2 regions of the Thiomicrorhabdus aquaedulcis genome follow, and region 2 is predicted to be linked to the other one. Evidence: predicted binding sites of a transcription regulator. Region 2 holds the regulator's gene; the other holds the start of a gene.
What was found. Region 2 encodes PhoB, which activates phosphate uptake and scavenging genes when phosphate is short. Its sites were predicted from a motif close to GNNTGTCATAAAACTGTCANAT; they were not measured.

Region 1 (16,659 bases), 890 kb from region 2:
CACCATCGATTCCATAATGACATCTGGGTGGTAGTTGCGAATGTCTTCACCGTGGTTGTAGCCATAAGGCATACAAAAAATGTGAAACCCAGCGGCGCGTGCAGCCAACACGTCCGATTTAGAATCGCCCACCATTAAGGCGTTTTCGGGCGCAACACCCAACTGTTGTGCCGCATGCAACAACGGCATTGGGCTGGGTTTTTTCTCGGCACAAGTGTCACCACTGACAATCACTTCAAAGTAATCGTGCAAGCCTTTGTCTTTTAATAACGGAATGGTAAAGGCCTCGGCTTTATTGGTGACACATGCCACACGGTAATCGTTGGCAATAAGCCACTCAATGCCTTCCACTACTCCGTCGTACACACAACTGCGCTGTGACGTGTTGTGTTTATACAACTCTAAAAAAATAGGATAGGCTTTAGCCATTAAATCAGCATCGGGCATGCCTTCTACCGCATTAACAAGGGCGCGTTCTACTAAACGCTGCACTCCGTTGCCCACCCAATTACGCACCGCATCTTCGCCGCGCACTGGCATATCAAGTTGCGCCATCATCTCATCCACGCAATACGCCAAATCGGGTACGCTGTCGACAAGCGTGCCGTCTAAATCAAACAACACAAATCCCGGTTTTAACTTTTCCACTAAGGCTTCCTTTGCGTTTGAACCACTCAATCGTGAGCGTACTTTGCTGTTATGTGCTTTGTCATAAAATAACAAAACGCCAGCGCCCTATAAGCCGCCGGCGTTTTTAGAAAAAACAAGATCAGTGTTTACACTTTTGCAAGTTCAGCACGCATCTGTTTAATAATGGTGTCGTAACGGTTTGGATCGTTTGGATTAACATTACCAAACAAGCCAGAACCCGATACAAATGTGTCGCAACCGGCTGCGGCCACTTCTGCGATGTTGTCGGCTTTTACGCCACCGTCAATTTCCAAACGAATCTCACGACCAGACTCGTCAATCAATTTGCGTGCGGCACGCAATTTTTCAAGTGCTTGGGGAATAAATGCCTGGCCGCCAAACCCGGGATTAACCGACATAATCAAAATCATATCAATTTTATCCATCACGTGTTCAAGATAGCTTAACGACGTACCTGGGTTAAACACCAAACCGGCTTTACAGCCTGCGGCTTTAATTAACTGCAGTGAACGGTCAATGTGCTCTGACGCTTCGGGGTGAAAGGTAATAATGTCAGCACCGGCACTGGCAAAGTCACCAATTAAACGGTCGACAGGCTTAACCATTAAATGCACATCAATCGGCGCGCTTAATCCTTCACGAACCATAAACTTTTTTAACGACTCGCACACCAACGGCCCAATGGTTAAATTAGGCACATAGTGATTGTCCATAACGTCAAAGTGAACAATGTCCGCTCCAGCGGTTAACACATCTTTAACATCTTTACCCAATTGAGCGAAATCTGCTGATAAAATCGAAGGGGCAATCCAGTTTTGTTGCTTAGCCATGCTAATGTTCCTTATAGAAATTTTTGAAAAATTAATTCGTGCATTTTAACAGTATCCTATAAAATGGGCAAAAAATTGAATACGACAATAGCATCTAATTTGTTTTTTGTAGGTTATTACGCTCCACCACAAGCTTTAAGCTCAGTTTAGGGACTAAAATCATGGATGAAAATCAACCAATAGAACGTCGCCAAAGTGGTGGTGCCACTAATTATCAACAATATAGAAAAGTAGTTGTTAGACCAAAACGCGAAATTTATCTGTCTAAAGGTATTCATTACGCTGAGTACGTAGGATTGGTTATCATTGCTTTGGCAACCCTTTTTGCCGGTTACATTGAAGTCATGCACATGATTAACGCACGAATGGTAACCTTAGGTGATTTACTGCTATTATTTTTATACCTTGAAGTATTAGCGATGGTCGCTATCTATTTGGAATCCGGTAAACTACCAATACGCCTACCCCTTTACATTGCGATTGTGGCACTTGCCCGATTGTTAATTTTAGATATGAAAGAGATGAGTGAGTGGGAAATGATTGCGGTTGGTGGAACCATCACCTTAATTACGATTGCAACTCTCATACTTCGATATGGCCACATAAATTATCCATACAACAAAAGACGCCGAATAACAGACTAGTCTGCATACAGCTTTAACACTCTGAAAAACGAATTACGAGACACAGGAATATCTTAATGCAACCACTTTACGAATCGCATTTAACAAGCTTACCTTTAATTAATAAGGGTAAAGTTCGTGACATTTATGACATTGATGAGTCGCACCTATTAATTGTCACCACCGATCGCATCTCAGCGTTTGACGCCATTTTGCCAACACCCATTCCTGGCAAGGGAAGAATTTTGGCCGATACGGCACAATTTTGGATGAAAAAAACCCAAGACATCGTCCCCAATCAATTAGCGCCCGACATGAACTTGGCCGACTATTTAACCGCCGATGAACTTAAACAGTTGGACGGTCGCGGCATGATTGTGCGTAAACTCAAACCCTTACCGGTCGAGGCGATTGTTCGCGGTTATTTAGCTGGTTCGGGTTGGAAAGAGTACAAAAAATCGCAAAGTGTGTGCGGCATTCCACTGCCAGCCGGACTTGAAAAATCGCAAAAACTGCCTGAACCTTTGTTTACCCCTTCCACCAAAGCGGCCGTTGGCCAACACGATGAGAACATCAGCTTTGATGAGTTGGTGACCATTATGGGTCAAGAAAAATCAGACAAAGTGCGTGATATCAGCATAAAGCTATACACTGCAGCGGCTGAATTTGCTTTGCAACGCGGCATTATTATTGCCGACACCAAGTTTGAATTTGGCGAAGATGAAAACGGCGTGATTCATTTAATTGACGAAGCCCTTACGCCAGACAGCTCACGCTTTTGGCCCGCCGCCAGCTATAAAGTAGGTAAAAACCCACCGAGTTTTGACAAACAGTTTATTCGTGACTACTTAGAAACCTTAGATTGGGATAAAAACCCCGCCACCGGCCCGGCTTTACCCGAAGAGATTGTGCTTAAAACGCTTGAAAAATACCACGAAGCGCAAGCGCGCCTAACCGAAAACTTGTGATGTTATAGCGTGACAAATACGCCCACAGACAACAACCAGGCCTGGTTAAGTCAAACGCACTTAACCAGGCCTGGTTGTTTTATAACCGGCACCGACACCGACGTGGGCAAAACCTATATAAGTGCCTGCCTGGCCGCCACATTAGTGGCGCACGGCATTACGGTAGCGCCTCGCAAACCCATCGCCTCGGGTTGCGTTCGTCAACTTAACGGCGATTTGCTTTCAACCGATGCGCTCGCTCTACAATGCGCGGCCAAGAGTTTGGAACCTTTAGATGTCATAGGTCGTTATACTCTTGAACCCGCCATCTCGCCGCATTTAGCCCTTGCTCACGCGGGACTTAACATCACCATTAATGACTTATACCAGGCCTGTTCGGTTCCCAATAATCATTTTGCCTTGATAGAAGGTGCCGGTGGATTTTACTCGCCCATGGCGAGCGATGGTTTTAATAAAAATTTGGCGATGCGATTGGGTTACCCCATTATTTTAGTTGTTGGTAATCAGCTTGGGTGCATTAATCATACGTTACTGACCGTTGAAGCCATTGAAGCCAGTGGTTTATCCTTGCTGGCCATTGTTGTAAACCATTTGCAACCCGGTGATTTTTCGCAAGGCTTAGCGCAGTTCACCCATTACCCAATATTTTCCGTTGCCTTCAACCCCAGCCAAACGCCTGTTATGCTAAGCCCAAAACTTATAGAACTACTCAGTCATCAAGACAATTCAATGCAAACCAAGGTGTAGTTGTTTTTTTACTTAGAAAACTCATCCACGCGGCGGCATCCATACTTTTAAAGCCAGTAGAACCGTTAGCACGCCCAGCAAAAATACAAAGCCTAATATTGGCCACAATGTCCATAAAATCTCCCACCCATCCCCAGCGGGTGTCGCCAAACCATCTATTATTTCCACCAATTGATAACTCTCAACCTGGCCATAAAACGCATAAAACAAAATAAGCATTCCGGCTAATATAACTAAACACACAGGCTTCTCCTGACAAAAAAAATGCCCTAAAACTAAGTTTTGGGCATTTCTAAAAAAAATATTCAATGCCAACGTAATCAAAAAAGCCCGAATAAATCGGGCTTTTTTGGTCAGCATCAGCGGTTATTATCTAACCTTCTGATCCAATGCACCCGCAGCGTAACGCGCTTGCATAACTTCAATTCCTAAAGGCTTAATTTTTGAACCGTGGCCCGCACAACCAAACGCTTCAAAACGTGCTTTACAAATTTCCATCATCGCATTTTCAGCCGCGTTATAGAACTTACGTGGGTCAAAGTTAGACGTGTTTTCAGCTAAATGCTTACGAATTGCACCAGTAGACGCCATACGTAGGTCGGTATCTATGTTAACTTTACGTACACCGTATTTAATCCCTTCTACAATCGCTTCAACTGGAACGCCGTAAGTTTGCCCCATGTCACCACCGTAGTTGTTGATAATGTCTAACCACTCTTCTGGAACAGAAGAAGAACCGTGCATTACAAGGTGAGTCGTAGGAATACGCTCATGGATTTTTTTGATTTGGTCAATCTTAAGCACGTCATCCGAAGGCTTAGACGTAAACTTGTACGCGCCGTGAGACGTTCCAACCGCAACCGCTAAACAGTCAACATTGGTGTCTTTAACAAATTGTGCCGCTTCTTCTGGGTCAGTCAACAACGCAGAATGATCCATTTTTTGATCAGAACCGTGACCGTCTTCTTCACCCATCATACCGGTTTCTAAAGAACCCAAGCACCCAAGCTCACCTTCAACAGACACACCGCCTGCGTGGGCAATCTTAACCACTTCTGCAGTAATGCCTGCATTGTACTCATAAGACGCTGGAGTTTTCATGTCGGCCATCAAAGAACCGTCCATCATCACAGAGGTAAAACCAGATTGAATAGCGCGTAAACATACGCCTACATCCGAACCGTGATCTTGGTGCATAACCACTGGAACGTTAGGGTACATTTCAACTGCCGCAGCAATCATATGACGTAGCATGGGCTCACCCGCGTACTTACGCGCACCAGCAGAACCCTGAAGGATTACTGGAGAGTCAACAGCGGCAGCAGCGCGCATAATTGCACGAACCTGTTCCATGTTGTTTACGTTAAACGCAGGCATACCAAAACTGTGTTCTGCTGCGTAGTCCATTAATTCACGAAGTGTAATCATCGCCATGTGCGAGACTCCTCTATATTGAGTTTAAAAAAAGAATTACGTTATTTTAACAAGCTTTTAAAAAGCTTAATACATAAATTCCCGGAAGTTACAATACTTTTACAATTTCCATGCGATTTGTACCGCCCATAGCGCCGCGAGATTCACCGCGCGTAAGTACAATCAAATCACCCACTTCAGCAATGCCAAAAGCTTTGATTTTTTCAATGATAGACGCCTGAATCTGCGCGTCATCCAAGCCGGTGTAATCGACCGATGAAGGATAGACACCACGATACAACGTTACTTTACGACGCGTTGCCAAATGCGGTGTTAAGGCAATAATGGGCATGCCTGAACTAATACGTGACATTAACAAGGGTGTATTACCCGATTCGGTTAAGGCCGCGATGCATTTAACACCAAAATGGTTGGCTGCATACATGGTCGCCATCGCAATGGTTTCGTCCACAGCGGTAAACGATTCATCAATACGGTGAGTAGACTCGCGCGACGTGCGTGATTTTTCAGCTTCGCGACAAATACGCCCCATGGTTTCAATCACTAAACTGGGTGATTTGCCCGTAGCGGTTTCGCCAGACAACATCACCGCATCCGAACCGTCCATAACTGCGTTGGCCACGTCAAAGACTTCGGCACGCGTTGGGATAGCGTTGTCTATCATCGTTTCCATCATTTGGGTTGCGGTAATGGTGACGCGATTTAGCTGGCGCGCACGCTTAATCATTTTCTTTTGCAGGGCAGGCAATTGAGCATCGCCTACTTCAACACCCAAATCGCCACGTGCAATCATAATGACATCAGAGGCCAAAATAATTCCGTCTAATGTCGCGTCATCGGCAACGGCTTCTGCACGTTCAATTTTAGATACAATACTGCAATTTAAACCGGCTTTTACGGCCAGTGAGCGGCAATATTCTACGTCTTCTGCCGAACGCGGGAACGACAATGCCAAATAATCGGCGTTCATTTCAGCGGCGGTAATAATGTCTTCTTTGTCCTTATCGGTCAACGCTGCAGCAGACAAGCCACCACCTTGTAAGTTAATACCTTTATTGTTAGACAAAACACCACCGACAATTACGGTGCAGTTAACACGCTCACCGACAACGTCATTTACTTCAAACACCAAGCGACCATCGTCCAGTAATAGACGGTGGCCAGACTTCACGTCATAGGGTAGGTTTTTATAGGTTAGACCGACTTCGCGCTGGTTACCGTCGTTTTTTCCCACATTATTATCAAGTGAGAACTTATCACCGTCGGCTAAAATAATCTTATTTTCTGAGAAGCGACCAATGCGAATTTTAGGCCCCTGAAGATCGACTAATACACCGACTTGACGATCCAGTTTTTCGGCTAGTTCGCGTACATTTTGTACGCGTAATTTATGCTCTTCTGGACTGCCGTGCGACATATTGATTCGCACGACATCAACACCCGCGATAATCATTTTTTCCATTTCGCCTTCGCGATCGGTAGCCGGCCCTAGAGTGGCGACAATCTTTGTTCTTCTTAAACCATTAAACATAACTGTATAAATCCTTAATAAATTAAGCTGTGCAAAATTCTAAAAAAGATGTCTCGCAAAATAAATTTATCCAATCCAGACAGCCAAATCCGTTGGCTGTGGTATCAAACAATTTACTTACCGAGTCATCCTCATTCAGAACGCCGTTCAATAACATTGAACATAAAATAATGTACAGACTTTAAATGACATTAAAATGAAACCAGGCCTGGTCATTTAACCAGGCCTGGTCAAATCGTTTTTAAATCTTACTTAGCTTTTTTAGCGGCTTCTTCTAGCATTTCAACTGCTGGCAATTTTTTGCCTTCTAAAAACTCTAAGAACGCTCCACCACCAGTAGAAATGTAAGACACTTTATCTTCAATGCCGTACTTATCAATAGCGGCCAAGGTGTCGCCACCCCCCGCAATAGAGAATGCATTAGATTCTGCAATCGCCATAGCAATGGCTTTTGTACCACCACCAAACTGATCAAACTCAAATACACCTACTGGACCATTCCATACAACAGTACCGGCGTTTTTAATAATTTTTGCTAATTCAGCCGCTGTATTAGGGCCAATGTCAAAAATCATATCGTCATTAAGAACTTCTGATACATTTTTAGTTTGTGCAACCGCTGTTTCAGAAAACTCTTTGCCGCATACAACATCCGTGGCTAAAGGAATTGCGGCTCCGCGTTTTTCCATAATCTCGTTTAACTTTTTGCACGTATCCAACAAATCCGATTCAGACAAAGAACGACCTACGTTGTAACCGGCCGCTTCGATAAACGTGTTGGCAATACCGCCGCCCACAACCAACTGATCTACTTTTTCAGACAACGACTCTAGTACAGTTAGCTTAGTGGAGACTTTAGAACCACCCACAATAGCAACCAAAGGACGGGCTGGGTTGTTTAAGGCTTTGCCTAATGCATCCAACTCGGCCGCTAATAAAGGTCCAGCGCACGCCGCGTCAGCAAATGCACCTGCACCATGCGTTGACGCTTGTGCGCGGTGTGCCGTGCCAAATGCATCCATAACATATACGTCACACAATGCCGCGTATTGTTTTGAAAGTTCTTCTGTGTTTTTACCTTCACCCACGTTAAAACGTACGTTTTCTAGTAACACCACTTCACCGTCAGCTACATCAAAACCACCGCTTAAATAATCTTTAATTAAACGGACTTCTTTGCCTAATTTGACCGATAAATCTGCCGCTACCGGTGCTAATGAAGACTCGTCTGAATATTCACCTTCGTTTGGACGTCCCAAATGAGACATTAGCATAACCTTAGCGCCAGCCTCTGCCGCCATTTTAATGGTCGGCAATGAAGCGCGAATACGTGCATCTGAAGTTACTTTACCGTCTTTAACTGGTACGTTTAGGTCTTGACGAATTAATACACGTTTTCCAGCCAAATCTAGATCAGACATCTTAATAACAGACATAGTGAGTCCTCTTTTTAGGTTAAAAGTTAGTTTCGAAATCGAAAATAACGGGGGATTTAAGGCTAATTTAAAGCAAATAAATTTTGGTTTAAAGGTTCATTTTTTGCATTACACATTTAAAAGAGCGTGACAAACGTCTAAACCAAAAATTATTTCAAAGACTGCTTACACAGTCTTTGAAAACAGGGTGTTTTAACTATTTAATAGCTAAAAATTATTTACCCACGTGCTCTACAACACGCATCATATTACAGGTATAACCGTATTCATTGTCATACCAAGCGACTACTTTAACAAACGTAGAATCTAATGCGATACCTGCGTTAGCGTCAAAAATTGACGGACGTGAATCACCACGGAAATCGGTAGAAACGTTGGCTTCATCGGTATAACCCAACACGCCTTTCATTTCGCCTTCAGAAGCCGCTTTCATCGCCGCACAAATTTCAGCGTAGGTAGCAGGGGTATTCAACTCAACCGTTAAATCGACTACAGAAACGTCAGAAGTAGGTACACGGAACGCCATACCCGTTAATTTGCCGTTAAGTGCAGGCAATACAACGCCAACGGCTTTGGCAGCACCGGTTGATGATGGGATGATATTTTCTAAAATACCACGACCACCGCGCCAATCTTTTGAAGATGGACCGTCAACGGTTTTTTGGGTAGCGGTTGCTGCGTGAACAGTGGTCATCAAACCACGCTTAATACCAAAATTGTCGTTTAACACTTTAGCCACAGGTGCCAAACCGTTAGTGGTGCAAGAAGCGGCTGAAACAATCGCCTCACCTTTGTATTCGTTGTGGTTAACACCGTATACAAACATTGGAGTATGGTCTTTAGAAGGTGCAGATTGCACTACTTTTTTAGCACCCGCTTCAATGTGCGCCTGGCAAGACTCTTCAGTTAAGAAGAAACCAGTACATTCAATGATTAAGTCTGCGCCCACATCGCCCCACTTTAGGTCTGCTGGGTTGCGCTCGGCGGTAATACGAATGGTCTTACCGTTAACAATTAGGTTACCGTCTTTTACCGACACTTCACCGTCAAAACGTCCGTGAACTGAATCGTACTTAAGCATGTATGCCAAATATTCTGGATCTAGTAAATCGTTAATGGCGACGATTTCGATGTTTTTAAAATCTTTTGCCGCCGCGCGGAACGCCATACGACCGATACGACCAAAACCGTTGATACCTACTTTAATTGTCATTTTTAACTCCTGATTAACGGTTTGCCTTTTTAAAGACAAACACTAACCAGGCCTGCTGGTTTACCAGGCCTGGTTAATTTATAAAAACCAATAAAATAATCTATTAATTCATTTTACGAATTTATACGATTACTTGCCTAAAACACGGTTAGCGGTTGCCACCACGTTTTCAACAGTAAAGCCAAACTCTTTAAACAGTTCGCCTGCGGGAGCCGATTCACCAAAGGTAGACATGCACACAGTGCCACCTTCTAAACCAACGTACTTGTACCAGCAATCGGCCACACCGGCTTCAATCGCCACGCGCTTAACGCCAGGAATAAGTACCGAATCTTTATACGCTTGATCTTGCGTATCATACGCTTCAGGGCAAGGCATCGACACGACGCGAACGTTTGCATCCATTGCGTCCGCCGCTAGTACGGTTAAACCAATTTCAGAACCGGTAGAAATAAAGATAATGTCAGGCGTGCCAGCACAATCTTTTAATACATAACCACCTTTTTCGATGTTTTTAACTTGTTCAGCCGTACGCGCCATAGGCGTTAGGTTTTGACGCGAAAACACCAATGCAGTGGGCGCATTGCCGCGTAGCATCGCCATTTTCCAAGAAACTGCCGACTCAATAGCGTCACAACCACGCCAAGTTTGGAAGTTTGGAATCACGCGCATGGTGGCCAATTGTTCAACCGGCTGATGCGTAGGACCGTCTTCACCCAAACCAATAGAGTCGTGAGTGTACACATAAATTGTGCCGATTTTCATCAACGCAGACATACGCAACGCGTTACGCATAAACTCCATAAACATAAAGAAGGTGGCGCCGTAGACTTTAAAACCACCGTGCAACACCATACCGTTCATCATGTGTGCCATACCAAATTCACGCACACCCCACGACAGGTAGTTACCGTTGGCGTTATCGTGATTTACTTTAACCGTTCCAGACCAGTTGGTTAGGTTAGAACCGGTTAAGTCAGCCGAGCCACCAAACATTTCAGGCAACAATGGCCCCATTGCTTCAATGGCGTTTTGTGACGCTTTACGCGAAGCGATGTTTGGCATTTGCTCTTGCGTATGAGAAATAAACTTATCCATTTCTACTGCAAAGTTAGCAGGCAACTCACCGGCCATACGACGTTTAAATTCAGATGCTAATTCTGGGTATTCGGCTTCATACGCTGCAAAACGAGTGTTCCACTCAGCTTCTTCGCTCGCACCAGCGGCTTTATGATCCCAACCTGCGTAAATGTTTTCAGGAATCACAAACGGCGCATGCGGCCAGTTTAAAAATTCACGTGCTGCGGCGATTTCTTTGTCACCTAACGGTGCGCCATGGCAATCGTGTGAACCGCATAGGTTTGGCGAACCAAAACCGATGATGGTACGGGTACAAATTAACGAAGGCTTATCGGTTACCGCTTTGGCTTCCAAAATGGCTTTATTAATCGCTTCGGCATCGTGACCGTCTACATTACGCACTACGTGCCAATTGTAAGAATCAAAACGACCAGCTACATCACGCTCCATCCAATCACCAATGTGACCGTCGATAGAGATATCGTTGTCATCCCAAAATGCAATTAATTTGCCCAAGCCCAACGCACCGGCCATAGCACCCGCTTCGTGAGAAAGACCTTCCATTAAGCAACCATCGCCCATAAAGACGTAGGTATTGTGATCAACAACGTTATGCTCAGGACGGTTAAAGTGTGCGGCCAGCGTGCGCTCAGCAATCGCCATACCCACAGCATTGGTAAAACCTTGCCCTAAAGGACCCGTAGTGGTTTCAATTCCATCGGCATACCCGTATTCTGGGTGACCGGCTGTCTTAGCGTGTAATTGACGGAACTGCTTAAGATCTTCCATGCCCAACTCAAAGCCGGTTAGGTGCAATAGTGAGTAAATCAACATTGAACCGTGTCCATTAGACAACACAAAACGGTCGCGATCGGCCCATTTTGCATTGGTTGGATTGTACTTCATGTGGCTGTTCCACAAAACTTCAGCGATGTCTGCCATGCCCATAGGCGCGCCTGGATGTCCTGAGTTTGCTTTTTGTACAGCATCCATACTTAAGGCACGGATAGCGTTTGCTAGTTCTCTACGAGTTGTCATACAACTTCCTCAATTTTTATAAAAAATTCGGTTTTTACGATGCTTATTGCGCTTAAACAAACCGTTTTACGGGTTAAATTTTACACACAAACCCGCACCATAATATAATTTGGGACGATTATTCTCTCTTAAAACCATCAAATCATCAAGTTTTCTTATTTATCGCAAACACTCTATTTGCGCGGCTATCGGGCAAAATCAGTAAAAATTATAAAAAAATCAATCACCTAAGTTTTACGCATACCCTTATAAAACAACTGGACTTTGTACTGAACTGGGCGGTTTTTTAAAATAGCGCTCAAACCCTCGTTCATACACCGATAACAACGCGGGAATAACCAACAAAATCAATAAAGTAGAAAACATCAAGCCAAACGCAATCGCCGTGGCCATCGGAATTAAAAACTGCGCCTGCAGCGATGTTTCAAACAACAAAGGCGTTAAACCAGCAATCGTGGTAAGCGACGTGAGCAAAACCGCCCTAACTCGCTGAACAGCGGCCTCTTCTAACGCTTGGTTAACCGACAAGCCCGAAGCGCGTAACTGCTTATAAAAACTGACTAAAATAATGGAATCATTGACCACAATGCCCGACAGACCAAAAAAGCCAAACAAGGACAAAATCGTCATATCCAATCCCATCCACCAATGACCCAAAATAGCGCCTACAAGTCCAAAGGGAATGGCCATCATCACCACCAGCGGCCAGCCGTACGAGCCAAACACCCACGCCAACACAATGTAAATCATCGCTAAACCAATCATTAAGCCCATTTTCATGTCGGCCATGGTTTCGGCCTGGCGTTTATTTTGCCCCTCTAAACTGTATTGCAAGCCATAACGTTGTGCCAGGTCAGGCAAGGTAGAGCGTTTTAGCTCGTCTAATATTAAGTTGGCGTTATTAACATTTTTATCCACCTCACCAATCACCGTTACCGCCAACTGGCCATCCACATGACGCATGACATCAAAACCACTTTTACTCGACCAACTGGCCACCGAACTCAACGCGACTCTTCGACCATCAGGGGCGGTGACTTGCATGGCGTTTAACGTACCCAATGTATTTTGCTCGGCGCGTGAATATTGCACGCGCACTTCAACTTCGTCCTCGGCGTCGGTAAAAATTTGCACCAAACGCCCCGAAAATGCATCAGATAATTGGCGACCTAACGACAACGTGGTAAAGCCCATAGCATGACCCTGGCTGGTTAACTCATACACCAACTGCTCACGACCAAACGGCAAGTCATCGCGCACACTGCTCACACCGGCAATTTGGGTTAACACCCCTTGCAAATCTAACGAGGCCTGTTTTAGTTTCATCGGTTCGGCGCCCGACAACCGCACATCAATGTCACTGCCCGGTGGACCGGAGCGCGGTGCTTCAATGGTTAACACGTCCAAGCCTGGCATATTTCCGGCTTTTTCTTGCCATACTTTTATAAATTCGGCGTTGCGCGTGGCGCGTTGATCGGGTTCGACCAATTCAATGTTAATACCCCCAAAATTAGCACCCGTTTGTGTACTGGTTTTATTAAAGTGCAACACCGCGACTTTTAAAATCCCCGGTTCCAAAGCCTGCTCGGTGTCTAAAAGTGCTTGATACAATTGTTCAACATACTGCGCCGACTGTTCGGACGTAGTACCCGACACAAACCGTGCATCGGCGTTTAACTTAGCCGAATCGGGCGACGGAAAAAACACAAACCCCAATCGACCACCGGCCAGCAGACCTATCACAAAAATCATTAACGCCAAGGTGGTCATTAACGTAATGGCGCGATTGTTTAGCACCCAGCGTATGACCTGTCTAAATTGATGATGTCTAAAATGGTCAATATTAGAATCAAGCAGATAACGAATAGAGCCGGGTTTGGCTTTTTCTACCCCAGCTAAGGCATAGCGTAAATGCCCGGGCAAAATGGTAAAACTTTCGATTAACGAGGCAAAAATTACTGCAATAATCACCAATGGAATGGCAAATAAAATATTACCAATCTCACCGCCAATCAGCATCAGCGGCAAAAATGCCGCTACCGTGGTTAGCGATGATGCTGTTACTGGCCCTAACATTCGATGCGCTCCGCCTTCTGCGGCCTGTAAGTGTGACTCACCGCGTTCGTGGTGGGCTAAAGCGTCTTCGCCCACCACAATGGCATCGTCCACAATAATACCCAACGCCATAATCAGCCCAAACAAACTAATCATGTTTATGCTGCCACCGGCCAAATAAATAATCATTAAAGTGGCCATAAACGACACCGGAATGCCCACCGCCACCCAAAAAGCCACTCGGCCGTGCATAAAAATATACAAAATGAGCACCACCAAAATCAGCCCACCCACGCCGTTATTAACCAACAGCATAATGCGCTCGTTTACCAACGCCCAGGTTTCATCGTACACCTGCAAACGGGTGCCTTGGGGTAAATTAGGTTGGGTGTCCAGCAGCCATTCATTCATAATTTTAGAGGCTTTTAAGGTGTCGCCGTTTTCGGCTCGTTGCAGCAACATCTCCACCGCCGCATGTCCACCCACCCTTATAAACGGCGCATCTTTTACCGGACGGCGTTCAATATTGGCCACATCGCCCAACAACACCTTTTCGGCGTCGTTGGCCACCAACGAAAGTTGATTAAAATCGACCTCGGTGCGCTTTTGCTCCAGCGCACGCAAATCACGCACACTGTCGTCACGCCCCACCGAACCGGCGGGAAAGTCTCGGCTCATATTGGCAATTTGACTGGCCACACCTTCGAGCGACAGCTGACTAATTTCTAACTGCGATTGCGACAGCTCAATGGCCAACTCTTCGGCCGGCAAACCGGTAAAAGCAATTTTATCAATCCCACGATCCAACAACTCACGCTCAAACTGCCGAGCCTGGGTGCGTAATTCGTTTAAATCGCCCTTCTCAGACACCACCAAAATGCGTGCTACCGGCTCATAGCGCACCAAACGTTCTACCACAGGCTGTTCAATATCTTGCGGCAAATTTCGCAGCTCGCTTACCCGTTGATTGACCTGATCGAGCGCCTCAATCATGTCGGTGCCTTCGTTAAATTTAAGCGAAATAGACGACAACCCCAGCGCCGAGGTAGAGGTAATCTCATCCAAATTATTGATATTGCGTAAAACCCGCTCAATCGGCTCGGTCACACTGGTTTCGATGTCTTCGGCATTGGCACCCGGCCAAACCACTTTAACCGTGGCGTAATCGAGTTCAAAATTAGGAAAAAACTGCACATTCAATTTAAACAACGCCACCACACCCAACAGCAACATAATCACCATCAGCAAATTGGGCGCGACTTTATGACGGGCAAAAAACCCAATTACGCCGTTTGATTTAAACGGCTTTTCGGGAATAATAATGTCCGCATCGCCTGGCGTTAACGAGCGCTCAGCGTCTTTCATAACACCACCTCGGTTACTTTAAGCCCCGACACCGCATTGGGTAAGTGGGTAATGCAGACCTTTGAGCCAGCCGCAAAACTTGGCTTAATCAACGCCCACAACTTACCGTCACGCACAACAGAGCCCATCATTTCGACGGTTTTAGACACCAAACGTTCGTTTTCAACCACATAGACTTTATCACTGCCGTAAATGGCGCTAAACGGCACGCTCATCACGTTATGCATCAGCACGCCTTGCAAACCAATCTCAAGCAAATCACCAGGCCTGGTCTGTTGCATGCCTGGCGCAAGCGCAAAAAACGCGTCTACGCCACTGGTGCTGGCCTCACCCGCCACGCGGCTTAAAGACAGTTCGATGCGCTCTTCACCTTGCAGATAATGCGCCTTTAAGAATTGGTTTTTCGCTTGCGCTTGGTAATAGTGCGCCAACATGTCTAGGGGCAATTTGGCGCGTAACTCTAAACTGTCAAAGGCGTAAAACCGCACCAGTTCGGCACCGGCATTTACCCGCGAACCCGCGACCGCCGCAACACTGGCAACACGCGCCGCATAAGGGGCTACTACCGTGCCGCGCTGCTGATTTAAACGCGCTTGCGCTAAAGCCGCTTGCGATTTTTGTAATTTAGCACCCAGTTGATTTACCTTTAATTGATTCTCTTCTACCGCCAACTGCGCGCCCACCACTGCGTACTCTTGCTTGACTAACGCCTCTTGATTGGTGTCTAAGGCTGAACGCGACACCAAGTCTTTGGCCAGCAATTGCTGAGTCCTCGCCACGCTCTGCTGCTTAATTTTTAACACATTTTTCTCGTGCGTTAAGCGCTGCACGTTGGCTGTGTCGGCCAATTTTTGCAGTTTAATTTGCGCGTTTAACTCGGCCACATCGGCTTGAGCTTGTTGTACTGGAATGCTTAAATCGGCGCTGGCCATCGACACCAACACATCGCCGGCGTTTACCTCTTGGCCGGTTTTAACATGCACCTGCTCAACCACACCACTAATGGGCGCGGCCGCACTTACCATCGACGCCGATTCAACCGTACCGTATAACGTATGCACCGGTGCGGCGCTTTCAAATTGCGCGCTTAGGGTATGAACTTGCCAGGTTTTTTCTTGCATGGCCACCGGCGCTTGCTTGGGCTTAGTGGCTTTCATATAAGCGTAGGCGGCCATGGCCGTACCTAAAATAAGTAAGGGGATAAGGCTCTTTTTAAACAAGCGTGATAGTTTTTGAATTTGCATGCGTTTTCCCAATTGAGTCTTTAGCCAGCGTTAGTTGGCTTGAGTCGCCTTGATTCGGCTTTAACCAGCTTTTGCCAAGGCATTTTAGAACCACTCATTCTAATGAAAACCTTGGCCGCAAACCATTTATATTTAAGGCAAATGGGCTTATTTGCACACCCCAAAAACCTTGTAATTTTTAGTGTTGTTTAAACTGAAAGCAGATGTTATATTTACGAAGTATAAAATAATCTTATATAAGCATAAGCAAAAATAAGATTTAATAAAAATTTATTATTAAGGAAATAACCATGAACAAGACTCTATTATTAAGCGCCGCATTGGTCCTGCCATTAACGTTAAGCGCAACGGCGTTTGCCAGCACCGATCCAATCACCGACCCAAAATTGGCCGAAGCACGCGCAATTGCTGGCGAGTTTGGTAAGACGTTACAACCCGCGCTGG
Region 2 (16,659 bases):
GGGAATTTTAAATTCAATTCAGGCCATGATTAAACGCTACGGCGACAACGTGGACATTGCCGTGGTCGCGATTGGTCCTGGGTTGCATGTATTGGCCAAAAACCCGACCCGTAAAGTAGACCCCCTTACCTACGAACGCGTGGCGAGTTTTGCTAAAGACTACAACGTGCGCTGGATTGCGTGCGGCAACACTATGAACACCCTGCACTGGAAAGACGCCGACATGCGTGACTTTGCCGAATACGCCGAAGTGGGTGCGGCGGCGTTAATGGAGCTGCAAGAAGAAGGTTACAAACCGTTATTTTGGTAATGCATCACGGCTAATTTGTAAATTACTCTTTACTTCACCTTTTACATTACCAGGCCTGGTAGATTTGTTAAATTTTGTAAATTCAAATGACCAGGCCTGGTTTAACCGCTCTATTTAACCGCTCTAATTAACGACTCTATTTAACCGCTTGTTGTGCCAAAAGCGCGTCCAGTTTTTGATGCAACGCCTGCAACTCTTGCTCAATGCGCATCTCGTAGTCCACGTGTTCTTGTTTTTCTAGGTCGTCTTGATCGGCGGTTAATTTTTTATGCTCTTCGTCTAACACCTCAACCACAATCCCAATCATCATGTTAAAAAACACAAACGCCGAAAAGAAAATAAACGTTAAATAATAAATCCAACTTAAGCCGTACATCGCCATGGTTTCGTACATTACGCTGGTCCAGCTTTCAAATGTGGCCACTCTAAACAGGGTGAGCAACGACACACCCAAATCGCCCCACAGCACCGGATTAATGTTTTCAAACAACAAGTTTCCAATGACTGCGTACACATAAAAGATAATAAACATTAATAACGCCACATACCCCATGCGCGGTAAGGCGCTGAGTAAAGCGCTTACCAACACGCGCAGCTCAGGAATAAACGAGATTAAACGCATGACCCTAAACAAACGCAACATTCGCGCAATAAGGGCGTATTGCGAATCGTCTAGCGGAATTAAACTCACCGCCACAATCACAAAGTCAAAAATATTCCAGCCCTTTTTAAAGAAGTCTTTTAGACGGTCTTCGGCCGCCATGCGAATGCTTATTTCTAGCAAAAAGAACAGGGTGACGGCGTAATCTAAACCCCATAAAATTTGTTCGGCCACCGGATGCATCTCGTAGGTGCGAATACCAATCATCAACGATGAAAAAATAATCACCCCAATCACAAACAGCTCAAATGCTTTGTTGTCACGAATAGTTTGAAAGCGATTTTGAAAGTCATTCCAGGTCATAAACACAATCTTCTTTTGTTTTTTAAATAAGAGGGGCATTTTACTGCAAAGCCCTTATCAATCGTTGTTAAAATACACCACGTTAAATGACCCATCCAAAACAAAAAGGAAATACCATGGCAAAGATTCAAGTCGTAGGACAAGGTGAGTGTGAATTTACCGGACAGTTTTCACTGTTAGAAGCCTTAGATGAAAACGGTTTTGACATGCCCTACAGTTGCCGTGGTGGCAATTGCGGCGCGTGTACTGTGCGATTAATATCCGGAAAAGTAGAAGAAATTCAAAGTCCCGCTTACGATACGCGGGCGGGTGAGATTTTAACCTGCAGCGTAATTCCGTTAACCGATGTGGTTATTGAGTTAATTTAACTTAAATCGGATACACAAAAAACCCACTAAAAAGTGGGTTTTTTGTGTCAATATGGCCTATTAAGGCCAATAAACCATCTGCTTAACGCATTGTTCAATGCGTTAAGTTTTGCATCATATTACTTAATAGCCGCTAATTGCTTAGCAACGATTTCAGCAGGAAGTGCAATGTAACCATCCTTCTCAACGTCTTCTTGGCCTTTTTTAGACAATACTAACTTTAAGAACTCACCCACAACTGGCTCGATAGGCTTGTTAGGCGCTTTGTTAACATACACATACAATAAACGTGACAATGGGTAAGTACCATTTAACGCGTTTTCAGTAGTGGCTGCAACGTGCTTATCGCCCTCTTTCTTGCCTAATGCTAAAGCTTTAACACCGGCTGTTTTGTAACCGATTCCAGAATAACCAATCCCGTTTAAAGAAGCTGAAACAGATTGTACAACCGATGCAGAACCAGGTTGCTCGTTAACTGACGACTTAAAGTCACCTTTACAAAGCGCTTTTTCTTTGTAGTATCCGTAAGTTCCAGACACTGAGTTACGTCCAAATAACTGAATGTCTTTATCAGATAAAGTCCCTGTTGCGCCAATCTGACCCCAGTTAGTAATATCTTCTTTAGCACCACATGTACGTGTTGTAGAGAAAATAGCGTCTACTTGTGCAAGAGACAAACCGTCAATTGGGTTGTCTTTGTTTACGTATACAGCCAAGGCATCAATCGCAACGGCAACAGCAGTAGGCTTGTAACCGTGTTTTTCTTCAAACGAAGAAATTTCTTTGTCTTTCATTTTACGGCTCATAGGGCCAATGTTAGACGTGCTTTCAGCTAGTGCTGGTGGCGCAGTAGAAGAACCAGCCGCCTGAATTTGGATGTTAACGTTTGGATACGTACGCTTAAACTCTTCAGCCCAAAGGGTCATTAAGTTAGCAAGGGTATCTGAACCCACTGAGTTTAAGTTACCAGAAACACCTGAAACTTTTTCGTAAACAGGTAAATTAGCGTCTACGGCGTGAGCGGCGTTTGATGCCATTACGGTAGTAGCAGCAAGACCCATGGCCATTAAAAACTTACGTTTAATCATGTTTATACTCCGAGTTAATAATAAAAACGTTCTTTACGGGACAAAAGTATAAGCACACTTCATAACACGCAATTGACAGAAATATGACAACTGTGTGACGTCGTACCTAACCGTGCTTAAAAGCACGAAAATATTCATGGCCTAACACCCCAAAAGAGACCATTACTTATCTTGTCATCTTTTTGTAATATTCCGCCCTTTTTAAGCGGTTTTTATATACAATTCACGCCTAATTTAGCCAACAGTAGAGCTTTAAGCTTATGGAATTACGAGATATTAACGACATAGAAAACGCCACCCAGCGCGGCCGCAAAGAAATGTTTCGCTTTGGTACGGCTCTGCTCTTTATTATTATGATTATGATGTTTACCGCAAACCTGCAAACGGGCACGGGCGTGGTCAGCATCGAACTGGTTATCGCCGCCATGATTGGTGGTTACATGGCACTTAACATTGGTGCCAATGACGTGGCCAACAACGTAGGTCCCGCGGTGGGTTCTAAGGCGCTTACGCTTACAGGTGCCATCGTCTTAGCCGCTATATTTGAAACCGCCGGCGCGCTCATTGCGGGGGGTGACGTAATCAGCACCATCAAAAATGGCATCATTGACCCTCAATTAATTAACGACAGCGACACGTTTATTTGGCTCATGATTGCCGCTTTATTGGCCGGCGCATTATGGTTAAACCTAGCGACCGCTATGGGTGCACCCGTTTCTACCACGCATTCGATTGTTGGCGGGGTTTTAGGGGCGGGCATTGCCGCCGCCGGTTGGGACATTGCCAACTGGAACCAAATGGGGGCTATTGCTGCCAGCTGGGTTATCTCACCCATTTTAGGCGGCTTAATTGCCGCCGGGTTTCTGTTTTGGATAAAGCGCACGATCACCTACAAAGACGATATGGTGGCGGCTTCTAAGCGCATGTTGCCTATTTTAATTGCTCTTATGGCGTGGGCATTTTCAACTTATTTGGTTATGAAAGGCTTAAAAACCCTTTGGAAAGCAGAGTTTTACGAAGCCGCATTGATTGGTTTAATCATTGCCTTGCTAACCTATTGGGGCGTAAAACGCATTATTAACCGCAACGCCAACAGCATGCAAAATAACAAAAACAGCGTTAACAAGTTGTTTACCATTCCGCTTATTTTTGCGGCCGCTTTATTGAGCTTTGCTCACGGTGCCAATGACGTAGCCAATGCCGTAGGGCCTTTGGCAGCCATTTACGATGCTGTGCAAACCCACGGCGTTTCAGCCAGTGCGGCTATTCCATTGTGGATTTTAGTGATTGGTGCGCTTGGCATCAGTTTAGGGCTACTCTTGTTTGGCCCTAAACTTATTAAAACAGTTGGCAGTGAAATTACCGAACTGGATCAAATGCGCGCCTATTCTGTGGCTATGGCGGCCTCTGTCACGGTGATTGTTGCCTCTCAACTGGGATTACCCGTAAGCTCTACCCACATTGCGGTAGGCGGCATTTTTGGCGTTGGGTTCTTGCGTGAATATTTAAAACGCAATTACGCCAATACCATACAAGAGATTCGTGACCACCATCAAGGTGCCGATCATCACGTTACTGAACGCTTTATTCAAAAATTTGAAAAAGCATCAGTAAAACAGAAAAAACTCATGCTGGCGCAATTAAAAGACAAGCAAACAGAGCTAGAACTAACCAAAAAAGAGCGTAAATCGCTTAACAAGGTTTATCAAAAAGAGTTGGTAAAACGCTCGGCGTTCTTAAAAATTGTGGCCGCCTGGGTCATTACGGTTCCTGCGTCGGCTCTGTTGGCTGCATTGATATATTATGCAATTCGCGGAATGATGGTGCCTTAATGACCTTTAACCACCCTTTACAACATAACGCTTATTCAGTTTTTTATTAAATATATTTTAACCAGGCCTGGTTGTTTGCATACATTCATCAACAACCTCACCAGGCCTGGTCACTGCGCTTAAATCAAACACTTCTATATAGAGACCTTTGCACGAGTGGATGTACGGCCAAAAATTTTTCCTCATTTTTTCTCGTACCCCACTCGTGCAAAGGTCTCATATACTTAATCTGGCGTTTGCTCAATCACCTTTTTAGCAGAGAACTTACAACTAAACGTTGACCCTTTACCCAACTGACTGTTAATTGCCAATGAAGAGCCATGACGCTCTAAAATGTGTTTTACAATGGCCAGCCCCAACCCTGTTCCCCCCGTGCCACGTGAACGTGCTGTGTCAACACGGTAAAAACGTTCGGTAATGCGGCTAATGTGCTCGGGTGCAATGCCAATGCCGTTGTCTTTGACGGAAAATTGCGCGCTATTTTTTTCTTTAAACCAACGCACTTCTATCACACCGCCTTCTGGCGTATAGCGAATAGCATTTGACACCAAGTTCATAAACACACTTTTAAGCGGTTCAGGTTGCCCCATCACGCCAAGACAAGGGTCTACATCAAAAACAATTTTATGCTGCCCTTGACTGAGCTGATTGGCCTCTACTTCAAGTTTAACCAGCATATCAGGCACATCAACCGGTTCTTCTTTGGCGGTTAAGGTTTCGGACTCCATGCGCGACAACATAAGCAAATCTTCAATAATAGCCTGCATGCGATCCGATTGATTTTGCATATTGCTCAAAGCGCCCTGCCATTGTGCTTGATGCGGCCCTGGGGTGTCGAGCATGACTTCTAAATACCCTTTTAACACCGTAAGCGGGGTACGCAACTCGTGCGAGGCGTTGGCTATAAAATCTCGCCGCACTTGTGCCAAATTATAAAGCTCACTAATATCTCTTAAAATCAATAGCTTATGATTGTTAAAATACGGGATAATTTGCACATTGTAAATGCGTTGCTGACCTTGCAACCGTTTAATGGTTAAGGAAGACGTGTGTTGTTTTAGTTTTAAATACGCTAAAAAATCAGGATGCCGCATCAAACTTTCAATTTTACGACCGACATCATCACGCTTAAACTCTAAAATACTTTCGGTTGAGGCATTAAACCATTCAATGTAGTTTTTAGAATCTAACGAAATAATGGCATCAGGAATCAGCATGGATGCGGCTTTAAATTGCTCTGACTTATACAGTTGCAAATCGGCGTGCTTTTCAACCGCTCGCTGTTTCTTTGACACCAAGTAGCTTAGCTCGCTCCAAAACCCAGACGTGGGTGGAAAAGCCGATTGGGTACCGCCTTCCATCCACCGCTCAAATTTGCGCATACTCCACAACTGTCGAGCCACATAAAAAACGGCATACGCCACAAAGCTTTGTAGCCACCAACTGGTAAGCCAAGCAAAAAACATCACCCCCCACAACGAGGTAACTAGCCAAGTGAGTTCGCGGCGAACGCCGCTGGACAACAACGCTTAAACCTCAAGCGCCGAAAATCGGTAGCCGGTGCCGCGAATAGTTTGAATGTAATCGGCGACATTAAGCGGTTCAAGAATTTTACGTAACCGACGAATATGAACGTCAACCGTGCGGTCTTCGACCACAATGTTTTCGCCCCAGACGTGATTAAGTAATTGCGTCCGTGAATAGACGCGGTTGGGATGAGACATAAAAAACTGAATCAACTTAAACTCAGTAGGGCCTAATTTAACTTCTTGTTGGTCTACTAAAAAACGGTGACTGGTTAAGTCTAAGTGCATTTTTCCGGCCACTAAGGCATCAACCGATTGAACGTCACTTTCTTGACGACGCAATATGGCTTTTACCCTAGCCACTAAGGCGCGCGGAGAAAATGGTTTAACCACGTAATCGTCTGCACCGGCTTCAAAGCCTTTAACCTGATCGTTTTCTTCACCGCGAGCGGTTAACAAAATAATGGGCACCGCACGCGTTTTGTCATTTTGTCTAATGCGTTGCGCCAGTGAAACACCGCTGATGCCGGGAAGCATCCAATCCAATAAAATCAGATCGGGTTGTTGCTCAAGCACCATTAACCAGGCCTGCTCAGCGTTCGCCGCTTCTATTACCGTGTATTCCGAAGATTCCAAGGTAAATCTAAGCATATCGCGAATTGCAGCTTCGTCCTCAACAATCAAAATGGTGGGTTGTGACATTAATGTCTTTCTCCTATTGGGTGGTGCAGACTCGTGAGCCAGACCACCTTTGCACGTCTTTTAGGCTTAATGAGACCTTTGCACGAGTGAATTCACGAATAAAAATGGTTAAAATTCACCCGATTTTTGTTGAAAAACTTGCGAATAGCCAGCTATTCACTGCATTTCCCGCCGCAATCAGGCAAATTTTCCCGCATTTTTCTTTCGCGCCTCACTCGTGCAAAGGTCTCTAATAATTAAACGGGTTTAACGCCTTTTAAAAGTCTGCTAGTTTATCTGAATCCATATTGCGAATGTCTTGACCTTCGACCAAGTACACGACGCTTTCGGCAATATTAACCGCATGGTCGGTAATACGCTCGGCGGCACGCAACGCATAAATCATTTCGATTAAATACTCTGGTGGAATATTGGTACTGTTAAAACCTTGCAACACGCTTTGAGTAGCGGTTTTTAGGGCAATGTCCATGCGTTCTTCATCGTCGATTATATCCGCAATTTCGGATAAGTCTAACCGTGAAAAGGCATTGAGTGACTTTTTAAGCATTTCAGTGGCGCAGGTGGCAATTTCTATCAAACCTAAGTAACCCGGAATGCTTTCGCAACGATAATCACTGTCGGCAATTTTAATGGCTAATTTGGCGGCGTTAACCGACTCATCGCCCATTCGCTCTAAATCGACTGCAATTCGGATGGCAATAATAATTAAACGTAAATCTGACGCCGTAGGTTGTTGACGTGCTAAAACGCTGGCGCACAAACGGTTAATTTCCATCTCTTCTTTGTTGACAATTTTGTCCAACACTTTAATGTTTTTTGCCAATGGCAAATCGTTACATTTAATAGCTTCTAGGGCGTTATCGAGTTGTTTTTCGACCATTCCACCCATTTCTAATACTTGGTTAAACAGGTCTTCTAAATTGCGATTGTATTGCTCAGAAATATGCGCTTTAAATTCAGTACGTTCCATGGTTACACTCCTAAAAACAGCTTTAATAAAATATATGCGGATTTTTGCGTTGACCAGGCCTGGTCAACGCCGTTTTAAAACGTTGTGAAGCGTATATTAGCCATAACGTCCGGTAATGTAATCTTCGGTACGCTTAATTTTAGGGCGCGTAAACAAGCTGTCGGTGTCAGCGTATTCAATGAGTTCACCCATGTACATAAAGGCCGTGTAATCTGATACACGTGCCGCTTGTTGCATATTGTGCGTAACAATAACAATAGTAAAGTCTTTTTTAAGCTCAAAAATAAGTTCTTCAATGGCAAGCGTCGAGATAGGATCTAACGCCGACGTGGGCTCATCCAATAACAGCACTTCAGGCTTAATGGCAATGGCGCGTGCAATGCACAAACGTTGCTGTTGTCCACCAGACAATCCCAACGCATTGTCGTGCAAACGATCTTTGGCTTCTTCCCACAATCCTGCGCCTTTTAATGCCCATTCGACCGTTTCGTCTAATACAGCTTTGTCACTGATGCCTTGCAAACGCAAACCGTAGCAAACATTTTCATAAATGGATTTTGGAAACGGATTAGGCTTTTGAAACACCATGCCCACACGGCGGCGTAATGCAGCTACGTCCATTTGCTTGGCGTACATTTCATCGCCATGCAACAACATCTCACCTTTGGTATTCACAATGTCAATAAGATCGTTCATGCGATTAAAACAACGCAATAAAGTCGATTTACCGCACCCTGACGGCCCAATAAACGCGGTAACGCGGTTTTCGGGGATAATCATATTTACATCCATCAACGCTTGCTTGGTACCGTAATAAAGATTCCAGTTTTTAACTTCAATTGCCACTTTTTCGTTTGCTAACGATAGGCTGCGATCTTCTCTGTCTAACGAAATACTCATGTTGTATTCACTCATGTCGATTTTCCTTAAAAATAGGGGTCATGCCAAGCATGTAGGTTAATGGTCAAGCGCTTTGTAGCGTTCTCTTAATCGGTTACGAATGGTGATGGCGCCTAAGTTAAGCCCGACAATAATAATCACCAACAATAAAGACGTTGCATACACTAAGGGCTGAGAAGCTTCTATATTAGGACTTTGGAAGCCTACGTCGTAGATGTGAAAACCTAAGTGCATAAATTTGCGGTCTAAATGCACAAACGGGGCAATCATGTCTATTGGCAACTCTGGAGCTAATTTAACCACGCCCACCAACATTAACGGAGCAACCTCACCCGCTGCACGCGCAATAGCCAAAATTAATCCGGTCATAATCGCAGGCATCGCCATGGGCAATACTAAACGCATAATGGTTTCGGCTTTAGTTGCACCCAAGGCCAAGCCACCTTCACGTAAAGCACGAGGAATACGCGACAAGCCTTCTTCGGTTGACACAATCACCACGGGCAACGTTAGCAACGCCATGGTCAATGACGCCCATAATAAGCCTGGCGTTCCAAAAGTAGGACTGGGTAAGGCGTAGTTGTAAAACAGTTCGTCTACATTGGCACCTAAAATATATACAAAGAACCCTAATCCAAAAATACCAAAGACAATCGACGGAACACCCGCCAGGTTGTTAATGGATATACGAACCAAACGCAATACCGTGCCTTCTCTAGCGTATTCACGCATGTAAATGGCGGCAATAACGCCCATTGGGGTTACAAATAACGTCATCAATAACACCATGGTCACGGTACCAATAATGGCTGGAAACACACCACCTTCGGTATTGGCTTCACGTGGGTCGTCCCACAAGAAGTTGCCCATAGCATTAAAGAAATACCCCACCTTTTCAGTGGTCGTCATATTGTTAGGCTGCCAAGCGTGTACCATCTTTACCACAGGAACAACGACTTCTTTACCCGTGCTAACGCGTAAAGTTAACTCACCCAACAATTTTAACTGATCATAAAAAACCTTAGTTTGCCCTTGGTAGGCAGTAAATTGCTTTTCATATTCGGCGCGTTGTGAATCCAACAGAGCCTTGCTGTCAGTGGTTAAGGTCTTGTCAGCAATTTGTATTTTTTCTTCTAAACGTAACCCCTCAATTTTGGCGTTTAATTTACCAATCTCGATTTTTTCGATGTGACGTATTTCGGCGCGAATATCGGCGCTTTTACCCACTTGCTCATTTAAGCGCGCCAATAACTCGGCAGGCTCTCTGATATCTTGACCGTCCACACTAAACTGCACCGCGTGACCATACAGATTACCGTACTCAAAACGCTCAACCACCATGACATTGTTAGACAAGGTAGTAAAACCACCTTGCAAGTCCAAACTGCTGACCCATCTAAAATCAATGCCTAGAATATCGCGGTTACCGGTCTTAATAAGGTGCTGGGGAACGTCGATTTTGCCATGAATTGCTTCTGGCGCATCACTTTCAACCACCAACATCTTAGAGTCTTGCCACTCGCCAATCACCGTTTCTAACTGGCCATTGGGTTGCTTAACACTTACCTCATAAACCTCATGTGGCCAAAAGTGAATCAGGCCTTTATAAGTAATCATCGCCAACAAACCAAACACCAATACCAAACTGATACTGACAGTTGATGCACTAAACCAAATCCAATGTTCGCCTTTTTTAAACCAGGTTTTCATCTCATAACTCCTTATAGCGAACCGTATTTGCGACGCATTCTTTGACGAACAACTTCGGCTAATGTGTTAAATACAAAGGTGAAAATAAACAACACCAGGCCTGATAAAAACAACACTCGATAATGCGAACTGGCGACTTCTGTTTCGGCCATTTCAACCGCTAAGTTGGCCGACAGGGTACGCAAGCCTTCAAACAGGTTGGTTTCCATAAGCGGCGTATTACCCGATGCCATCAACACAATCATGGTTTCACCCACGCCGCGTCCAAAGCCCAACATAATGGCCGAAAAAATCCCAGGACTGGCGGTAGGCAACACTACGCCCACCAAAGTTTGCCAACCGCTTGCACCCAATGCCAAAGAAGCATTAACCAAGTAGCCCGGTACGTTATAAATAGCGTCCTCGGCCACTGAAAAGATGGTGGGAATTAATGCAAAGCCCATAGCAAAACCGATAACCATGGCGTTACGCTGATCAAAATCTATGCCTGCACTAACCGTTAACCATTGGCGCATATCACCTTGAAACACAGCGTTTTCAATAGGCACGCTCATAGTCATTGCAACCCAACCTAAGAATAAAACAACCGGAATCATTAAGACTGCACGCTTGCCCACAGGGACTTTATGACGCAGGTTTTCGGGCAATTTTGACCACCCATAACCAAAGAGCAATATCCCAATGGGCACTACAATAAACAGCGAGAAAAACCCGGGTAAATGCGCTTCCATATAAGGGGCTAACCACAGACCGGCTAAAAACCCTAAAATTACCGTAGGCAAGGCTTCAATAAGCTCAACCGATGGTTTAATCCACTGGCGAGTTTGTTTATCCATAAAAAACGCTGTAAAAATGGCCGCCAAAACAGCAATAGGCACGGCAAACAACATTGAATATAAGGCCGCTTTTAACGTACCAAAGGTTAAAGGCGTTAATGAAAACTTGGGCTCAAAATCTGAGTTAGCCGAAGACGACTGCCACGTATAAGTAGGCTCGTCATAGCCTTCATACCATACCTTACCCCATAGGTTTGACATGGATACGTCAGGGTGCTCGTTTTCAATATGATACTGCACCAATTGACCTTCAGCAGTTTCAATCAATGCACCGTTAGCACGCGGCGTAATCGCTACAAAACCAGCACCACTAGAACTAACAAGCTCAGAGTACAAATGACGCTCAGAGGTCGAATGAAATAAATCTAACTCTCCCTCTGCATTGGTTGTGGCAAATCCTTTACGCCCTTTCTCAATAGCAATGGTTTCAATGGGAGATTCGCTGACTTTAAAATTACGAATATTTTTTAAGCTGTAGTCGTTGTTTGCATCACGCACTGGAAACCACTGCATGACCTGACCTTGGCTTGTACCGACCATTAAAGAATAATCGCCTAGTAAAAAACGCACGGTGGTAACATTTTCTTGCTGCCCTGCAGGCAATAAATCAATTTGCTCAATGTATTCAGGGTTGCGTAAATCACGTAGATTAAAATAATGCGCTTCACCGGTTTTGCTTACCGTATACAAATTGCGCATGTTGCCATCCAGTAACAGCCAATCAATTTGACCTTTAGCTTGAATGCTCACCGCGACATCTTGTTCAAGCGTTATGCCATCGGTCAACATCGACTCAATTTTTGAGAAACGTTTTAACTCAATAGATTCACTTGCCCCTGATTGCACATAAGCTATTTGCAAGTCAGACGTTTTATCACGCAAGGCTAAATGCGTAATTTCCGAATCGCCCAACACAAGAGGCGTCTCACCATACGGATAAGTCATAACCGGCGTAATAGTACGCTGATCGTTAGGATACGTTACTTTGTAGCCATATTTAGCGACCAACACGCCCCCACCAGACAAGCCAAACGCTAAGATGTTTTTAGCCTCGTCCACCACATTAAAGCTACTGATTGTTTGACCGCCTAATGGCAAATCTTCTACTAACGTAGTTTCACCCGTTGCGACTGTAAAGCCAAACATCTTACCCGAGGCACTAAAACGTACCGCAGATTCTTGATATTCATCCATAGCGTAGTAAAGTGTTTTTTCAGAAGCTCCACCGGGCACAGTGTACTGATTGGCTTTTTCTACAGAGGCTGATATAAATAATGGACCAACCACGTACACCAAAAAGAACATAATTAAAAGAACAGCAAAAATAACACTGATACCACCCACGGTTATTCCGACTGCGGCTATCGTATCTTTTAAATTTCTTCGTTTGATTCGCTTATCAAACAAAGGTCCTTTTAAGGCTTTGTCTAAAGCGGCTTGCGCGTTTGAGGAACGGGTTGTACTCATAAGTTTTTAACCTTTCGGCAATCAATTTAAAAAGGAAGCGTTTTTTCACGACGCAACTATAACGACTCAATATGACAATAAGGTTGCAAAACTCGTATATTTCTAAAAAAAACACCGCATTTAATCGCTGCATCGCACCACAATAAAACACCCAACGCACCATATTTGTACATTTTTCCATTTTTCTTGCACGCTGTTACGCAAAATACAGCCATCAAACCCGTTAAATTCAAGCAGTTAAAAGATTAATAAATATTATTGGCAACCTGGCACAATTCCAGCTATTATTTGCAAACTTCATTTCAATCACCTTCGCTGTAAAAGGACATATAACAATGCCACAAGCTATTTTTGATTTAATCCAAGAAAAAGACGTCAAATGGGCTGACTTACGCTTTACTGACACACACGGTAAAGAACAACATGTCACCGTTCCTGCGTCTAAAGTAGACGAAGATTTCTTTACCGACGGTCAATCGTTTGACGGCTCATCTATCGAAGGTTGGAAAGGCATTCATAATTCAGACATGATTCTGATGCCACAAACCGACGGTTACGTAATAGATCCTTTCACCAACGATCCAACCATCATCATTCGCTGTATGGTTATTGACCCCAACACCATGGAATCTTATGAAAAAGATCCACGTGGTATTGCGTTAAAAGCAGAAGCTTACCTAAAATCAACCGGCATTGCCGACACAGCGTTTTTTGGTCCAGAACCTGAATTCTTCATTTTTGATGACGTTCGTTGGGGCGCTGACATCTCTGGTTGCTTTGTTAAGATTGACGGTGGCGAAGCCGCTTGGAACTCTGAAAAAGCCTACGAAGGCGGCAACATGGGTCACCGCCCAAGCATTAAAGGCGGTTATTTTCCAGTTCCTCCGGTTGACCAGTTGCACGAAGTACGTGCCGACATCTGCGTTATGGCCGAAGAAATGGGTCTAAAAATTGAAGCGCACCACCACGAAGTGGCCACCGCTGGACAGTGCGAATTAGCTGTAGGTGGTAACACCCTTACCGCTAAAGCCGACGAAGTGCAAATTCTTAAATACGCCGTGCACAACACCTGTCACGCCTTGGGCAAAACCGCTACGTTTATGGCCAAACCCATCGTAGGCGACAACGGTTCAGGCATGCACATTAACCAGTCTTTAACCAAAAATGGCAAAAACATTTTTGCCGGTGACGTATATTCTGGTTTATCGCAAGAAGCCATTTGGTACATTGGCGGCTTAATGAAGCACGCCCGCGCCCTAAACGCCTTTACTAACCCTGGAACTAACTCATACAAGCGTTTGGTTCCTGGCTTTGAAGCGCCTATTTTATTGGCCTACTCTGGTAAAAACCGTTCAGCCTCTATTCGCATCCCTTACGCGCCGTCTGAGCGCGCACGTCGTGTTGAATTACGTTTTCCAGATCCAACGGCTAACCCATACCTAGCGTTTGCGGCAAGCTTAATGGCTGGTTTAGACGGTATTTTAAATAAAATTGATCCAGGCGCTCCGGCTGAAAAAGATCTTTACGATTTAGAGCCAGAAGAAGAAGCGCAATTTAAAACCGTTTGCTCATCACTAGACCAAGCGTTAGAAGAGTTGGATAAAGACCGTGAATTCTTGACCAAAAGCGGTGTGTTCACCGACGAGATGATTGACGCGTACATTGAACTAAAAATGAAAGACGTTACTCGCATGCGCGCCACCACGCACCCGATTGAGTTTGACATGTACTATTCAATGTAATTGCATTAAACGCTCTTATAAAAAAACCGCAGAAATGCGGTTTTTTTATGTCTTAAATTTAACGTCTAAATTAATAAAAAAAGCGTTTGACCAGGCCTGGTTAAACGCTTTTTACTTACATTTATCTACACTTAATTACACCTATCTAACCCGCCAACATCAACCCCTTCCAAACCGCGACCACAGCTTGACGCTCTTCCGAGTAGCACTCTGAACTTACCATGGGCGCTTGATTTTGTAAGGCCATGCGGTGGTATTTTGACCGGTACACTTTGTAGGCCTGCGTTAACATATCCACCGATTCACTGGGCAATAACTGGGTGGCTTTAACGGCTTCTAAGATACGCACGTTATCGCTAAATTGAGACAACTGCGGGTATTGTTGTGCAAAGGCCAGGACTAAATATTGCATCATAAATTCTATGTCTACAATGCCACCCTGCCCTTGCTTTAAATCAAACTCTTGAGCCGTGCTTTTATCCAGTGAGGCTTGCATTTTTTGGCGCATTTCAACCACTTCGGCGCGCACCGTTTGTGGGTTGCGTGCTTGTTGCAAAAAGCTTTGTTTAAAAGCATCAAAATGAGCCACACTTTGTGCGTCACCCACCACTGCTCTGGCACGTACAAACGCTTGATGCTCCCAGTTCCAGGCTTTTTGCTCTATGTATTTGGTAAAGCCATCAAAATCAATCACCATCATGCCCGACACGCCGTTGGGGCGTAAGCGGGTGTCCACTTCGTAGAGTACACCTGCGGGCATGAGCGTGGTCATGAGCGAGATGATTTTTTGCCCCATGCGCACAAAGTAAATAGAGTTATCCACCGCTTTGCCACTCGGATTAATGGATTGCGCACTGGGGTTAAGCCCTTCGTAGACAAACACAATGTCCAAATCCGAACCATAACCCAGCTCAATACCGCCCAGCTTACCGTAACCAATCACCATAAAAGGGTTGCGCTGATTATCGGGGGTCATGCCACCCGGCAGCCCCGATTTTTTAAGGCTAAGTTGCCAAGCAAACTCCACCACGGCGTGCAAAACGGCTTGGGCAATCCAGGTTAAATAGTCACTGACTTGCATAATAGGCACATTGCCGGTAATGTCGGCCGCCGCCACTTTAAACACTTGGGCGTGTTTCCATTGGCGAATCTCTTCCATAAATTGCTCTTCGTCACCGTTGGCGTTGTGCAATAAGCTTGTTACTTCACGCTGCAATGCTTGAGCGTTCATGGGTTCGTAGAGCGTTCGCTCGTCGAGCAACTGATCCATCAAGGCTGGGTATTTGACCAACATATCGGCCACCCACAAACTCACCTGACACAACTTAACCAGGTTTTTAAGCGCCTGAGGATTTTCTTTCAGCAGAACCAAATAGACGCTGCGTTTAACCACCGATTCGACCACCGCTAACACGCGCTTGAGCAGTTCTGGGCTGTAATCGCACTGCAAGACCTCACGCATAATGAGCGGTATGGTGGCGTTAAGTCGTTCAGTGCCTTCTTTGCCCAGCGTTTGCACCATTCGACTGGTTTTAAAACTGAGTAATTGAGCTAAAAAGTCGTCTGCATCGTGAGACGATAAACTAAATTCGGCCAGTTTATCGGCTTCGTCCAAGGCACTTAACCACAGCTCGGTCATTAAATCGTGTGTGCCACAAGCCTCGTCTACGGCAAAGACTTCGGCAAATTGCGCTTCTACAAAGTTGCGATGCACGTTTAAGGTGGTTAAGAAGGCCGCGTAATCAGCAAACCCCATGGCATTGGCCAGCATAAGTTGCTGATGCGATTCTTTAGGCAAGCTGTGGGTTTGTTGGTCGTCCCAGGCTTGCAAACGATTTTCGGCGCGCCGTAAAAACACATACGCCTCTTTAAGCCCTTGATACACGGTTATATCAATAAACCCGTGCTGACATAAAATCTCTAACATGGGCAACAGCGCGCGTCCTTGTAGGGTTTTGTCGCGTCCGCCGTGCACCAGTTGAAACGCTTGAGTTATAAATTCAATTTCTCTAATTCCGCCGCGTCCCAACTTAATATTGTCGTGCATGCCTTTTTTAGCGACTTCGGCGGCAATCATCTGTTTAAGCTCACGCAACGAATCCATGGCACTAAAGTCAACATATCGTCGATAGACAAACGGCCGTAAAACATTAAACAGTGCTTGCGCCTCATCGACATTTCCAGCCATTACACGGGCTTTTACCAACGCATAACGCTCCCAAGCTCGGCCATGCAGCTCATAGT

Region 1: tkt (transketolase) is a predicted target of PhoB. The motif match lies at 11,673-11,694, and genes of this name have one in related genera.

What each region holds. Positions count from the first base shown of each region.
Region 1 covers NZ_AP018722.1:314,195-330,853, reverse strand. The annotation lists gene EP181_RS01355 (phosphoglycolate phosphatase) at 1-648, opposite strand, end outside; gene rpe (ribulose-phosphate 3-epimerase) at 777-1,481, opposite strand; gene EP181_RS01345 (phosphate-starvation-inducible protein PsiE) at 1,643-2,125, shown strand; gene EP181_RS01340 (phosphoribosylaminoimidazolesuccinocarboxamide synthase) at 2,182-3,072, shown strand; gene bioD (dethiobiotin synthase) at 3,082-3,819, shown strand; gene EP181_RS01330 (hypothetical protein) at 3,841-4,062, opposite strand; gene fba (class II fructose-bisphosphate aldolase) at 4,189-5,253, opposite strand; gene pyk (pyruvate kinase) at 5,342-6,784, opposite strand; gene EP181_RS01315 (phosphoglycerate kinase) at 7,033-8,220, opposite strand; gene gap (type I glyceraldehyde-3-phosphate dehydrogenase) at 8,435-9,433, opposite strand; gene tkt (transketolase) at 9,563-11,551, opposite strand; gene EP181_RS01300 (efflux RND transporter permease subunit) at 11,798-14,971, opposite strand; gene EP181_RS01295 (efflux RND transporter periplasmic adaptor subunit) at 14,968-16,215, opposite strand; gene EP181_RS01290 (Tll0287-like domain-containing protein) at 16,506-16,659, shown strand, end outside.
Region 2 covers NZ_AP018722.1:1,860,154-1,876,812, forward strand. The annotation lists gene EP181_RS08505 (DsrE family protein) at 1-310, shown strand, start outside; gene EP181_RS08510 (ion transporter) at 447-1,313, opposite strand; gene EP181_RS08515 (2Fe-2S iron-sulfur cluster-binding protein) at 1,391-1,642, shown strand; gene EP181_RS08520 (PstS family phosphate ABC transporter substrate-binding protein) at 1,762-2,730, opposite strand; gene EP181_RS08525 (inorganic phosphate transporter) at 2,991-4,562, shown strand; gene phoR (phosphate regulon sensor histidine kinase PhoR) at 4,787-6,088, opposite strand; gene phoB (phosphate regulon transcriptional regulator PhoB) at 6,092-6,790, opposite strand; gene phoU (phosphate signaling complex protein PhoU) at 7,047-7,760, opposite strand; gene pstB (phosphate ABC transporter ATP-binding protein PstB) at 7,857-8,675, opposite strand; gene pstA (phosphate ABC transporter permease PstA) at 8,718-10,370, opposite strand; gene EP181_RS08555 (ABC transporter permease subunit) at 10,382-12,673, opposite strand; gene glnA (type I glutamate--ammonia ligase) at 13,009-14,415, shown strand; gene glnE (bifunctional [glutamate--ammonia ligase]-adenylyl-L-tyrosine phosphorylase/[glutamate--ammonia-ligase] adenylyltransferase) at 14,561-16,659, opposite strand, start outside.